DNA from 3 places in the Paenibacillus sp. PvP094 genome. Region 3 is predicted to be linked to each of the others. Evidence: riboswitches for the same ligand, from Rfam matches in the RefSeq annotation. Region 3 holds a riboswitch; each other region holds the start of a gene.
What was found. A riboswitch is a leader RNA that binds a small molecule or an ion and turns the genes downstream of it on or off. The one in region 3 is predicted to bind glycine.
Positions count from the first base shown of each region.

Region 1: linked by a shared signal. The riboswitch ahead of sdaAB (L-serine ammonia-lyase, iron-sulfur-dependent subunit beta) and the one ahead of ABIC22_RS21395 (serine hydroxymethyltransferase) in region 3 are both predicted to bind glycine.
Region 2: linked by a shared signal. The riboswitch ahead of gcvT (glycine cleavage system aminomethyltransferase GcvT) and the one ahead of ABIC22_RS21395 (serine hydroxymethyltransferase) in region 3 are both predicted to bind glycine.

Region 1 is NZ_JBEPOM010000001.1:1,586,125-1,590,341, forward strand. Features, by position in the region: gene ABIC22_RS07320 (alpha-glycosidase) at 1-361, shown strand, start outside; gene sdaAA (L-serine ammonia-lyase, iron-sulfur-dependent, subunit alpha) at 545-1,492, opposite strand; gene sdaAB (L-serine ammonia-lyase, iron-sulfur-dependent subunit beta) at 1,482-2,171, opposite strand; glycine riboswitch at 2,278-2,379, opposite strand; glycine riboswitch at 2,384-2,509, opposite strand; gene ABIC22_RS07335 (MFS transporter) at 2,703-3,980, opposite strand; gene ABIC22_RS07340 (PH domain-containing protein) at 4,193-4,217, opposite strand, start outside.
Region 2 is NZ_JBEPOM010000001.1:3,494,417-3,498,633, reverse strand. Features, by position in the region: gene ABIC22_RS16145 (PTS mannitol transporter subunit IIBC) at 1-1,030, opposite strand, end outside; gene gcvH (glycine cleavage system protein GcvH) at 1,460-1,852, opposite strand; glycine riboswitch at 2,194-2,317, shown strand; glycine riboswitch at 2,321-2,422, shown strand; gene gcvT (glycine cleavage system aminomethyltransferase GcvT) at 2,605-3,741, shown strand; gene gcvPA (aminomethyl-transferring glycine dehydrogenase subunit GcvPA) at 3,738-4,217, shown strand, end outside.
Region 3 is NZ_JBEPOM010000001.1:4,638,945-4,643,161, forward strand. Features, by position in the region: gene ABIC22_RS21385 (ABC transporter ATP-binding protein) at 1-655, shown strand, start outside; gene ABIC22_RS21390 (M20 family metallopeptidase) at 739-2,217, shown strand; glycine riboswitch at 2,242-2,359, shown strand; glycine riboswitch at 2,363-2,444, shown strand; gene ABIC22_RS21395 (serine hydroxymethyltransferase) at 2,507-3,766, shown strand; gene gcvH (glycine cleavage system protein GcvH) at 3,786-4,187, shown strand.

The sequences.
Region 1 (4,217 bases), 3.1 Mb from region 3:
CCGGAAATGCATGGAATGGGACGAGGCGAAGCAGGACCGTGAGTTGTTCACCTTTTATCAGCAGCTTATCGCCCTTCGCCATGCCCATCCCGCTCTACGTGCAGAAGGTCATGTTCGATTCCTGCAAGCCCGTCCTGAAGGCAGCCAGCTCGTTCTCGAACGGCAGAGTGAGGATGAACGCATTCTCGTTCTGTTCAATCGTTCGGAGGAAACGGCGATGATTGAATTCGAGGGTGGCGCGGGCGAATGGACCGAATTGTTGGACGGTAACCACCGCACAGCTAAGGACGGCGATGTTCTCGCTGTTGAACTGCCAGCATACGGTTATGCTGTGTTAAGTACAGATATCAGTCAGGGATAAACGGTAAATATTTATTTCTCATCGTCGTAGATTACAAGAGTTTTCTCCTGTAAAGCCCGGAGTTAGGCTGAGGCTCTTTCTCATCAAATAAAAAAAAGGCGTCCAGCATGACCTGTAAAGGCCAGTGGACGCTTTTCTCCATTTTGTCTCCTGTATAATTAATCCTGTCCTATGGGCTTCGTTCTATGCCTGCTCTTTCGAAATATCGGTTGTGCTCTGTGGTTCGGACTCAGCTTCAGGTTCCGCACGCTTCGCTTTGGGTTTCGCCAGCTTCTCCATCATTTTCCGGCCCGTTGGCGTCTGGGCCAACCCGCCCTGCGCTGTCTCGCGGTGTCTGCTCGGCATCGCACTTCCCACTTCCAGCATGACATCAATGACTTCATCCGATGGAATAGCACTTCTTACCCCGGCCAGCGCCATATCGGCTGCAGCCAGTGCCGTTACCGCACCGAGTCCGTTGCGGACGATGCATGGAATTTCAACAAGCCCTGCGACCGGATCGCAGATGAGGCCCAGTGTATTTTTTAACGCGAGACCTACGGCATGAACGACCTGCTCCGGCGTCCCCCCACGCAGCTCCACCATTGCACCGGCAGCCATGCCGATCGCCGAACCGACTTCTGCCTGACAGCCACCCTCTGCACCAGAAATAAACGAGTTATTGGCGATGACATATCCAATTGCACCTGCACAGAATAAGCCGTTCACCAGATGCTCATCACTCCATCCGAATCGCTCCTGGGAGCTGATGAATACACCGGGGATAATCCCGCAAGAACCCGCTGTCGGCGTAGCCACAATCCGGCCCATGGATGCGTTGACTTCAGATACACACAGCGCATAGGCCATTGCCAGTGCGGAAGCGTCCCCCGAGCAGGTTTCGCCCTGGCGAATATATTCGGCCATCTTTTTGCCGTCTCCGCCGGTCAAGCCACTGCGCGAAGTGGTGTCCTCCGTCAGTCCTTTCCGTACAGCCTCTTTCATCACCTGATAATATTCCGACATCTGCCGCACAACATCCGCTTCCGGCGTATTGGTCTCCTGGACCTGCTCCTCGATCATTAGCCGGGCAATGGTTTTGGATTCAGCCGTACAGATCGTATTCAGCTCATGCAAGTGCTTAAAGCGCATCCGGATCAACCCCTCTCTTCAAATCAATGACGCGAATATCCAGCACATGATCCAGTGAACGCAGGCGTTCCAACATCTCGGCACTTGGTGCTCCGTCCATTTCCATCGCTGTTAGTGCTTCGCCATCCCGGGCTTTTCGGTCTACCTGCATATAACCGATGTTAACCCCTGAGGAGCTGATCGTAGACGTCACGGAAGCAAGCACCCCTGCCTTGTCCGCATGACGCAGAACGAGTGTGGGGAATTCCCCGCTGATCTGTACCCGGAAATCATTAAGCGCATGCACCGACACACTGCCGCCGCCAATCGAAGCACCAACGAGTGAACATTGACGCTCACCGTGCCACAACTCAATTTTGACCGTATTCGGATGCGGAGCAGGCAGTCCACTTGTATAGAACTCAACCTCCATACCCGCTTGTTCGGCATACGCCTCGGCGTCCGGTATCCGCGGATCATCCGTGACATAGTCAAGCAAACCACCAATTAACGCCAGATCTGTACCGTGACCTTGATACGTATCGGCAAATGAGCCGTATAGTGTCAGCCTGGCACGTTCAGGCGTACACCCCAGCCACTGCCTTGCAATTCTTCCCAATCTCGCTGCCCCAGCTGTATGTGAACTTGAAGGGCCCGTCATCGACGGACCAATAATTGAAAAAACATCTTTAAATCGCATCCTGCACCCCTCCATATCGTCATATCCATCCAGACATGCACCATAATGTTCCTTCATTACTGAATGATGACATCAAAAAAGGACAGTAGAAGGCCTTAGGCCCTCTCTCTGTCCTCGTTACCTGAGAGTTTCATGATCAGAGGCCGCCCCATGGGGTACCCTTCTCATCATATACCCCTTGGGTGGCGCATTCGCGCACTCTCCAGAGTTGCGTCCAACGATGGTACATTTACCTGAGAGATTAACCACCTGCGCCGGGTGCGCAGCGGCTTGCTCCTTCGGTGCCTGGCAGCCTACTTAAACCAATGGCCTGCCCAGGTCTCTCCCGCTCGTTCTCATCCGCTGTATCGTATATATTCGCTTGAACACATATCAAACGTTGTCCTTGTGAAATTGATCATTCATATAACAGATTAATATGCAACACACGTAATGTCAACAAAAGTAACGCATCATTATCATCTTGGCAAAATTCCTCTAATATTATATGCAGCTTTCCACGGAATCGTTCAGTTTTCAATAGGATATAGACTAGCTATGTAGAGATTTTGAGGAAGAGCTGTGATCCTTATAATATGACTGTCTTGAAGGAAGCCAGCTCGTAAGCCATAACAGAAGGGAACCCAGCATCAGAACTGCCGAAACGACCGTATATACCGTTCGAAGAGAGATCACTTCGGCAACTACACCCATGACCAAAATCGAAATGACCTGCAATGCACTCAGCATGAGTCCAAGTACGCTGCTCATTCGCCCCATCAAGTCTACCGGTATATTATTCTGATAAAAGGTGACCAGTCCCGTGTTTGCCGGCGCCGAACACAACCCAAGCAGAATAAAGGCGAATGCGGCAAGTTCGAACGAAAACGAACGAGCGAACAGGAAATAACCAAGCGCAACCAAGAGCACGCCTCCGCCCATCATGTGACGGATGGACAAGTGTTTGGCGAACAACCAAACCAGCAGAGAACCCGCCATGTATCCAGCTCCAGTAACACTCATCAACGCACCATAGTGTGACTCGGACAGGTTCATGACTTGACGGATAAACACCACTTCCTGTGCATCCAGCGACATGCCAATAACAAGAATAATCTGGAACAAGGCATAGATGCCCACCACATATCCTGCTTGGCGACTGAATAGCATTACGGCTCGCCAATCCTGGGCAATCAGGCGAGGGGTTAGCCTTGTCCTACCGCTGCTCTGCTCTCCAGTGCCCAGCCTTGGCAGTAACATCAGGATTAGCGCCGACACCACAAAGGAAGCTGCATTGGCATAGATCGCCGCTGCAGGTGACAGATAAATCAACATGACTCCGGCTATGGCTGGGCCTGTAATAAAAGCACCAGAACTGATCATTGCCTGCAGGGAATTGAATCGCTTGCGCCGCTCAGCAGGAACCAGCCGGGTGATGTACACCTGCGAAGAAGGTACGAATATGGATGAGGACATGCTGACAAGAAAAATGATGCCGTACATCATCCATAGACTGGGCATCAGCGGAAGCAATGCCACGAGCACAGCTCTCACCACATCCGCCCCAATCATCAGCTGCCGCTGGTCGTAGCGGTCAATCAGACTGCCTGACCAGAACTTGGTGCATACCGAGGCAATCGGCGAGATAATCCACAAGCCTGCAACTGCCGCCGGGGACTGTGTCATGTTAAGCACCATCAAATTAATGGCTACAATGTAGATGAAATCCCCCAGGTTGGATATGCCTACTCCGCCCAGGAGCAAACCAGCATGTTTCCATCCCCCTGACTGGGTGCCCTTCCCTTTCTCCTGATCTCGATCATTGCTCATCCATCAGATCCCTCCCAGGTTCATTCATGAATTTTAAGAAGCACTGAATTAAAACCCAATAATTGTATTATCTCCTATTTGATCCTTTTTCGCAGTAAAAAAATGGACGATGCCCGGCGTCGATCATCATGTTTCGCAAGGCTTCCCGTACCAAAAAGACTGCCGTTAATCGGGCAGTCTCAAGTCGGTTTAATCCAAGTTGCTTTTCTATATCATTTTTGGGTCAAATTCGAAGCC
Region 2 (4,217 bases), 1.1 Mb from region 3:
TCAGCAGCAGTGCTGCAACCAGGAAGGATACGATAGCAGCCACAGCCACCCCGGCGAGCATCGGCAGATATCCACCTTTTGGCGTTAACAGGGAATATGCAATGATACTACCCGGTGAAGGTGCTGAGACCAGTCCGGCTCCGGTAAGCATGAAGGTTGCTGTACCTGCCACGCCGCCTGCGATTGCCGCAAGAATCAGAATCGGTTTCATCAGAATGTAAGGGAAATAAATTTCATGAATTCCCCCGAAGAAGTGGATGATAACCGCACCCGGTGCGGAAGATCTTGCTGTTCCACGACCGAAGAAGCAGTAAGCCAGCAGGATACCAAGTCCGGGACCCGGGTTCGATTCAAGCATGTATAATACGGATTGACCCAATTCTCTCGCTTGATCTGTTGCAATCGGTGTTAGAATGCCGTGGTTGATTGCATTGTTCAGGAACAATACCTTCCCTGGTTCAATGATCAGGTTGACGAGTGGGAGCAATCCCAGATTCATCAGCCCCTGTACACCAGCCGATAATACGGTGCTAATTCCTTCTACAGCAGGTCCGATACCCAGCAGTGCAATGATCGCCAGGATACCACCGATAATACCGGCTGAGAAGTTATTAACCAACATCTCGAACCCTGCTTTGATCTTGCCTTCAACGGCTTTATCGAACTTTTTGATGATCCATGCAGCCAGTGGTCCGGCTATCATGGCACCCAGGAACATCGGAATGTCACTGCCGACGATAACCCCTATAGTCATGATGGCACCAATGACACCACCACGCTGGCCATGCACCATCGTACCTCCAGTGTAACCGATAAGCAGTGGCAGCAAATATTTGATCATCGGATCTACTAACGTTGCAATCGTTTCGTTAGGGAACCAGCCTGTTTTGATAAACATGGCCGTAATTAGCCCCCAGGCAATAAATGCACCCATATTCGGCATAACCATGCCGCTTAGGAATCGGCCAAAACGCTGAACGCCTACCCGGAGACCGCCTTTGGAATTGGACGTTTGGTCCAAGTTACTCATTGTATTATCCTCCTCGGATCAAGTAGTTATCATTTATGAAAGGGGTATCATTTCTCCCCTGCTGTTATCCTAAGCCAGATTGGTCTCCGGTTCAACGAAATGAAAGCGTACTTTCGTCATGATCATTGATGACAACATTGTGTTTATGTAATCGTTTTTATGATGATGAGAGGGTTCTAACCATTGATATACTTGGCTTTTTTCGTATGTGTCTTATATCATTTACGGTACTAAATTCAATAATATAGCATGTGCGATTCAGCCTTATTCCATCCTGTTCAAGTGTCTCATATGGCAACAAGCCTGTCCTTGGGAACACGAAAAAGCCTGCATGAGCACCAAGGCTCACACAGGCTCTGAAGACGTGCACGACCGTCCAACGTATGAAAAAATCTTAGATTAATAAAGGTTATTTAGTGCAAATACATTCTACTCCTCGGTGTGCTTACGATATGCATCAGCATTCATCAGTTTAGACAACGCTGCTGTCAAATCACCTTCAACACGAATCTCAATCATCCAGCCTTCTTCGTAAGGCGAACTGTTGACGAGTTCAGGTGCATCCTGCAGTGCTTCATTCACAGCAATAATCGAACCGCTTACCGGAGAAAACAAATCCGAAACCGTCTTCACGGATTCAATCGTACCAATGCTGTCTTCCGCTTTTACATCCGATTCAAGGTCAGGCAATTCCACAAACACAATGTCACCCAGCTGATGCTGCGCGAACTCGGTAATGCCGATCCGTACAGTATCCTCCCCTACGGTTTGCACCCACTCGTGCTCTTCACTGTACAGGAAATCACTTTTCAATTCGCTCATCGATATCCGCCTCGCTTTTCATTAATGAGTGCATGCGTCCCTTCGGCCAACCCTTTTTCCCAGAACATAGCGTAAGATATTTTTGATTGAAATGTCAAGATACCTCACAAATTATTTGATTTTTGATGATTACAGCCTGTAACGCAAACACCCTCACTCTACATATAATGGGTAATATTAGAATAGTAAGCGCACTCTTTTTATATACACGAACAATAAATTGAGATCACTAAATATTATTCGGTTTTTTATTAATTTCTGTGATATCGTTCTTGACATCGATAGTGGATTCACGTTTTAATGAGAGAGTAAATGTTAATCGTTGTGTGCATCACCCGCGGATGAATGTAAAGGGAGAGATTACCCGTGACGCCCAACTCTTGGATGCACGCGGTAACGCCGAAGGAGTAAACCACCCGACAAGCGGGAGGTGAATCTCTCAGGCAAAAGGACTTTTACGGGACGCAACTCTGGAGAGCATCTATTCGCCCGGTATGGGCGTTATGATCACCCAAGGGGAAACCTGCTGCAACCTATTGGCGGGGTAACTCTCAGGTACCAAGGACAGAGCCTAAGAATACAGCGTGCTTCTGGCATGCCGGTTCTTTGGCCTGTCCTTTTCCTTTTTCCCAAAAAAACGAAAGTCAGGATCGAGCCGGCGCTGTCGTCAGCTGCCTTAACCATACTTATTCAAGAAAAGAATCATTCATGTTATACACTCGGCCCAGTAGCGGCCATAACGAGGTGATTTGATGTCCGATTTGCTTAGAACTCCACTCTATCCACTTTATCAGCAATATGAAGGTGTACGGTGCATCGATTTTGGAGGCTGGGAGCTTCCGGTTCAATTCAGTGGGATTCAGAAGGAACATGAAGCGGTGCGAGAACGGGCCGGACTGTTCGATGTATCCCACATGGGTGAATTCACGGTACAGGGTGAACAGGCCGAAGCATTTTTGCAGAAACTGACGACCAACGACGTGACTTCACTGGTTCCTGGCCAGGCACAATACACGTTAATGTGTTACCCGGACGGTGGCGTAGTGGACGATCTGCTCGTATACAAGCTGGAAGATCAGCATTATATGCTCGTCGTGAATGCCTCTAATATTGATCAGGACTGGGCCTGGCTGCAAGAACACATGGTTCCTGGGGTGAGCATGACGAATGACTCCGCGGAAACAGCCCTCCTGGCTCTACAGGGCCCGCTTGCTACAGACATCATCGGAAAAGTTACAGATACTGACGTATCCATAATCGAGCCTTTTCGTTTTGTACAGAATGCTGAGGTCTGTGGTGTAAAACTGCTGCTGTCCCGCACCGGTTATACCGGAGAAGACGGCTTCGAACTATACGTACAGGCAGATCAGGCCGCTGCGGTCTGGAACGGATTAATGGAGGCTGGCGCTGATCACGGTCTGGTTCCGGCTGGACTTGGTGCACGGGATACACTTCGATTCGAAGCGAAGCTGCCCCTCTACGGACAGGAACTATCGCCGACCATTTCACCGCTGGAAGCAGGCGTTGGCATGTTTGTGAAGCTGAATGCCGGACCTTTTATCGGACACGAAGCACTATTGCAGCAAAAGAATGGTGGACCTTCCCGTAAACTGGTCGGCATTGAAGTACTGGAGCGCGGGATTCCACGTCCCCACTATCCCATCTACGTGGAAGGCGTGCAGATCGGGGAAGTAACAACCGGTACACAGTCCCCTACGCTGAAGCGCAATCTGGGGCTCGCCCTAATTAACAGCCAATATGCTGCACTCGGCACCCCGCTCGAGATTGAGATTCGTGGCAAAAAGCTGAAAGCCGAAGTTGTGAAGACCCCTTTTCATAAACGGACACGTACGTCAAAGACACCTACCCAAGGAGCTGATCAAGCATGAACAAGCACCGCTACATTCCCATGACTGAACAGGATCAGAGCGCCATGCTCGCGACCATCGGTGTGGAAACGATTGAAGATCTGTTCCATGACATCCCGCAGGAGATTCGTTATCAAGGCGAGCTGCCGGTCTCCTCCAAACTGGATGAATACGCGCTGACACGCCACATGTCGAAGCAGGCTGGCGCCAATGCCAATTTTGAGACACACGCCAGTTTCCTGGGCGCAGGCATATACGATCATCATATCCCTTCCGTGATTAATCACGTCATTTCCCGTTCCGAGTTCTATACCGCCTATACGCCATATCAGCCCGAAATCAGTCAGGGCGAGCTCCAGGCGATCTTCGAATTTCAATCGTATATCTGTGAACTGACTGGCATGGCTGTAGCCAATGCGAGCATGTATGATGGCGCGACCGCATTTGCAGAAGCAGGGAATCTGGCCGCAGCGGCAACTCGCCGCAAACAGCTAATC
Region 3 (4,217 bases):
CTCGCTCAATCCCCGAATGAGGATCAGTGATATTCTGGCAGAGCCTCTGCTGGCGCACCGACTTGAAAGTCGTTCGTCTGTTGGAGAACGGGTGGATCGCCTGCTCGAAACTGTCGGAATATCGACAGAAGACAAAAGTCGTTATCCTTATGAATTTTCCGGAGGACAGCGACAGCGAATTGGCATTGCGAGGGCTTTGTCCCTAAACCCCAGGTTTATCGTGTGCGACGAGCCCGTTTCAGCTCTCGACGTCTCGATCCAGGCCCAGATTCTGAATCTCCTGAAGAAGCTCCAGAAGGAGAAGGGGCTCGCATACCTGTTCATCGGACACGGCCTCGGCGCAGTCCGCTATATCAGCGATCGAATAGCTGTTATGTATCTAGGCAAGATTGTGGAGATTGCGAGCCGGGATAAGCTGTTCAGGGTGCCGAAGCATCCCTATACGAACGCCTTGTTAAGTGCGAATCCGGTAATCGATCCAAAGCTTCGTTCACACAAACGGATTATTATCCAAGGGGATGTTCCGAACCCAGTCCGCCTGCCAGGCGGCTGTCGCTTCCACACGCGGTGCCCGATCGCCAAAGCAATCTGTCGCGAATTCGAACCGGAGCTTAAAGGTCACGATCATGCCGTTGCCTGCTTTGCATTTAATTAACAGATAGCCTGTACTCAGTGTATTTGCTGTTTCCGTAGCCCAATGATGTAGAGTAGCCGAAATTAAGGAGAGAGGTGTTTGGCATGAATGAGAAGATCATTGAAGAAGTCACCGCGTATATCGAAGGCAAGAGAGATTTATTTATCGATGTAAGCGACTCGATCTGGGACTTCGCTGAAACGCGATTCGAAGAATTCGAGTCAGCGGATTTGCTCTGCAGGACGCTGGAACAGGAGGGGTTTTCAGTAGAGAAAGGCGTTGCCGGACTCGCCACCGGGTTTGTAGGCAGTTTCGGGAACGGTTCTCCGGTCATTGCTGTTCTTGGTGAGTTTGACGCGCTGGCAAGCCTTAGTCAGCAGGCGGGATCAGCAGTTTTCGATCCTCTTGTGCCGGGTGCGAATGGACACGGTTGCGGGCATAATCTGCTCGGAGCAGGCTCTCTGGCGGCTGCCTTTGCGGTGAAGGATTATCTGCAGGAACATGGTATGTCCGGCACGGTTCGATACTATGGCTGTCCGGCGGAAGAGAGTGGATCTGGCAAAGCCTACATGGCCAGAGCTGGATTGTTCCGGGATGTCGACGTCGCTTTCTGCTGGCATCCTGCCACGATGAACGTTGTCATGCATATGTCCTCTCTTGCTAATCTGCATGTGCACTTCAAGTTCACGGGCCGCAGCGCCCACGCGGCGGCCGCACCCCATCTCGGACGAAGCGCGCTGGATGCGGTCGAGCTGATGAATGTGGGAGTGAACTACTTGCGTGAGCATATGATTTCGGATGCGCGAATCCACTATGCCGTGACGAATACAGGAGGCTTTGCACCCAATGTTGTGCAGGCTGAAGCAGAAGTGAACTATTTGGTTAGGGCGCCGAAGTCCTCCCAGGTTGCGGAATTGTTTGAACGGGTTCTCGATGTTGCTCGTGGAGCGGCCCTGATGACGGGAACTACGATGTCATATCACTATGAAGGCGGGGCGTCCAATCTCATCCCGAATGCGGCTCTGGAAGGCAAAATGCACGAGTTCCTCACTGGGATTGAGCTTCCCGTTTATACTGAGGACGAATTGGCCTTTGCCCAAGAGATCTTTGCTATGATCCCTGAAGAGGATAAGACAAGTGCATCGCGACAGAGTGGAAAGAAGGTCCATGACATGCTCTCGGCCCGTCCTCTTGCGGGCTTCGTCGCTCCACTTATGGATACAATGCGCGTTATGCCAGCGTCAACGGACGTAGGAGATGTTAGCTGGAACGTGCCGACTGCACAATGCGGTACCGCGACCTGGGCTTATGCGACGCCGATCCATGCCTGGCAGACTGTTGCGCAAGGCAAGAGCAGCTATGCACACAAAGGCATGCTGCTCGCAGGCAAAGTGATGGCGTGTACTGCCATTGCAGCGCTGCTTGACCCTGCCCTCATTGAGCAGGCGAAGGCAGAGCTTGCGGAACGACTGGAAGGAGAGTCGTACGTTAGCCCGTTCCCTGATGACGTGATACCTCCGACTCTTTCCTTCTCTTCAAAAACGGCCGGAGCAGCATCTGAACAAACACCGGTGAAGGTGTAATTCCCAATCAACTGAATATAGCGAATGACGATGGCCGGGAGAGACCGCGGAAGCGAAATAAAGCTTCGGGGCACCGAAGGAGCAAGTCAGCGGCTGGCCAGCCGCTGGTTAAACTCTCAGGTAAACGTACCGCCATCCGACGCAACTCTGGAGAGAGCCAACAAGCCACCAAAGGGGTAATAACGGTCGAAGAGGGCCGTTTAAACTCTCAGGTACCCGGGACAGAGAACACGGCATGAGCCGGTTCACTGTCCCTTTTTTTATATATTATCCTAAGGAGGACATTTACTTGAGTTTATTAAACTATGATTCCGACATTTATGCTGCGATTGAACGAGAGCACGACAGACAATTAGAGACGCTGGAGCTGATTGCTTCCGAAAACATCGTGAGTCCGGAGGTCATGGAGGCGATGGGGACGGTCCTGACGAACAAGTACGCGGAAGGTTATCCGGGGAAAAGGTATTATGGAGGCTGTGAACATGTGGACGAAGTTGAGATTCTGTCGATGGAGAGGGCGAAATTGCTGTTCGGTGCCCAACATGCCAACGTTCAGCCCCATTCAGGTGCGCAAGCCAATACGGCCGTGCTGTTCCACTGGCTGAAGCCGGGCGACAAGCTGATGGGGATGAACCTTTCTCAGGGGGGTCATTTGACTCACGGAAGCCCGGTAAGCTTATCGGGCAAATGGTTCGAAGCAGTCTCCTATGGAGTGGATGAGCGATCTCATCTGATCGACTACGACCAAGTAGAGTCGGTGGCCCACAAGGAAAAGCCGGCCCTGATCATCGCCGGAGCCAGCGCTTATCCACGGATCATTGATTTTATAAAGTTCAAGGAGATTGCGGACAGAGTTGGTGCGAAATTCATGGTCGACATGGCACATATCGCTGGACTTGTGGCGGCAGGAGTGCATCCGTCTCCGGTTCCATATGCCGACGTTACAACAAGTACGACGCACAAAACGCTGCGCGGTCCGCGCGGTGGACTACTGTTGACGAACGACGAAGAAACGGCTAAAGGGCTGAACAAGTCGATTTTTCCGGGTATCCAAGGCGGTCCGCTCATGCATATTATTGCGGCCAAAGCCGTAAGCTTTCGAGAGGCACTGGAGCCGTCATTCCAAGCGTACGCGAAGAAGGTCGTCAGCAATGCTGGAACGCTTGCGGACACATTGATGGCAGAAGGTGCAACACTCGTCTCCGGAGGCACGGATAACCATTTGATGCTGATCGACGTTCGTCCGTGGGGACTCACGGGCAAAGAGGCCGAAAGATTGCTCGAGCATGTTGGCATTACAGTGAACAAAAACACGATTCCTGGAGAGACGACCAGTCCGTTCGTCACGAGCGGCATCCGTATCGGCACCCCGGCACTGACTACGAGAGGTATGGACGAAAAAGAAATGATAAGACTTGGACGCTGCATCGCAAGAGCCTTGAGACATCGAGACGACCCGGTAGTCATTGCCAAAGTAAGAGAGCAGACTGCTGAGCTTGCCGGGGCGTTTCCTCTCTTCTCGAGGGGGCAGCTTCAGAAAAAAATGTAGACCGAGAGGGTGCCGATGAATGAGTGAAGTCAAAGCTGGATTGGGTTATACGGTTGAGCATGAGTGGGTGGAGGTGCGGGGATCTAGCCTTGTTAGGATCGGTATTACGGATTATGCGCAAAGACAGCTTGGTGACATCGTATTTGTAGAAGTGGCGAAAGTGGGAACAACGCTTCAAGCGAACGAGACGGTGGGTACGATTGAATCGGTCAAAACAGTATCGGACTTATTCAGTCCAGTTAGCGGTACAGTTACGAGGGTTAACGATCAGTTACTGGACGCTTCTGAAAAAGTCAACGACGATCCCTACGGGCAAGGCTGGATCGTCGAGATAGAAATAGACAGCGATGCGGCTGAAGCAGTATCGCTTCTGCTGAATGCTGTCAATTATGCTGAACTTATTGGCACAAAGTCAGCGTGATGATAGTAACAGGATGTCGTCTCAGCTGCC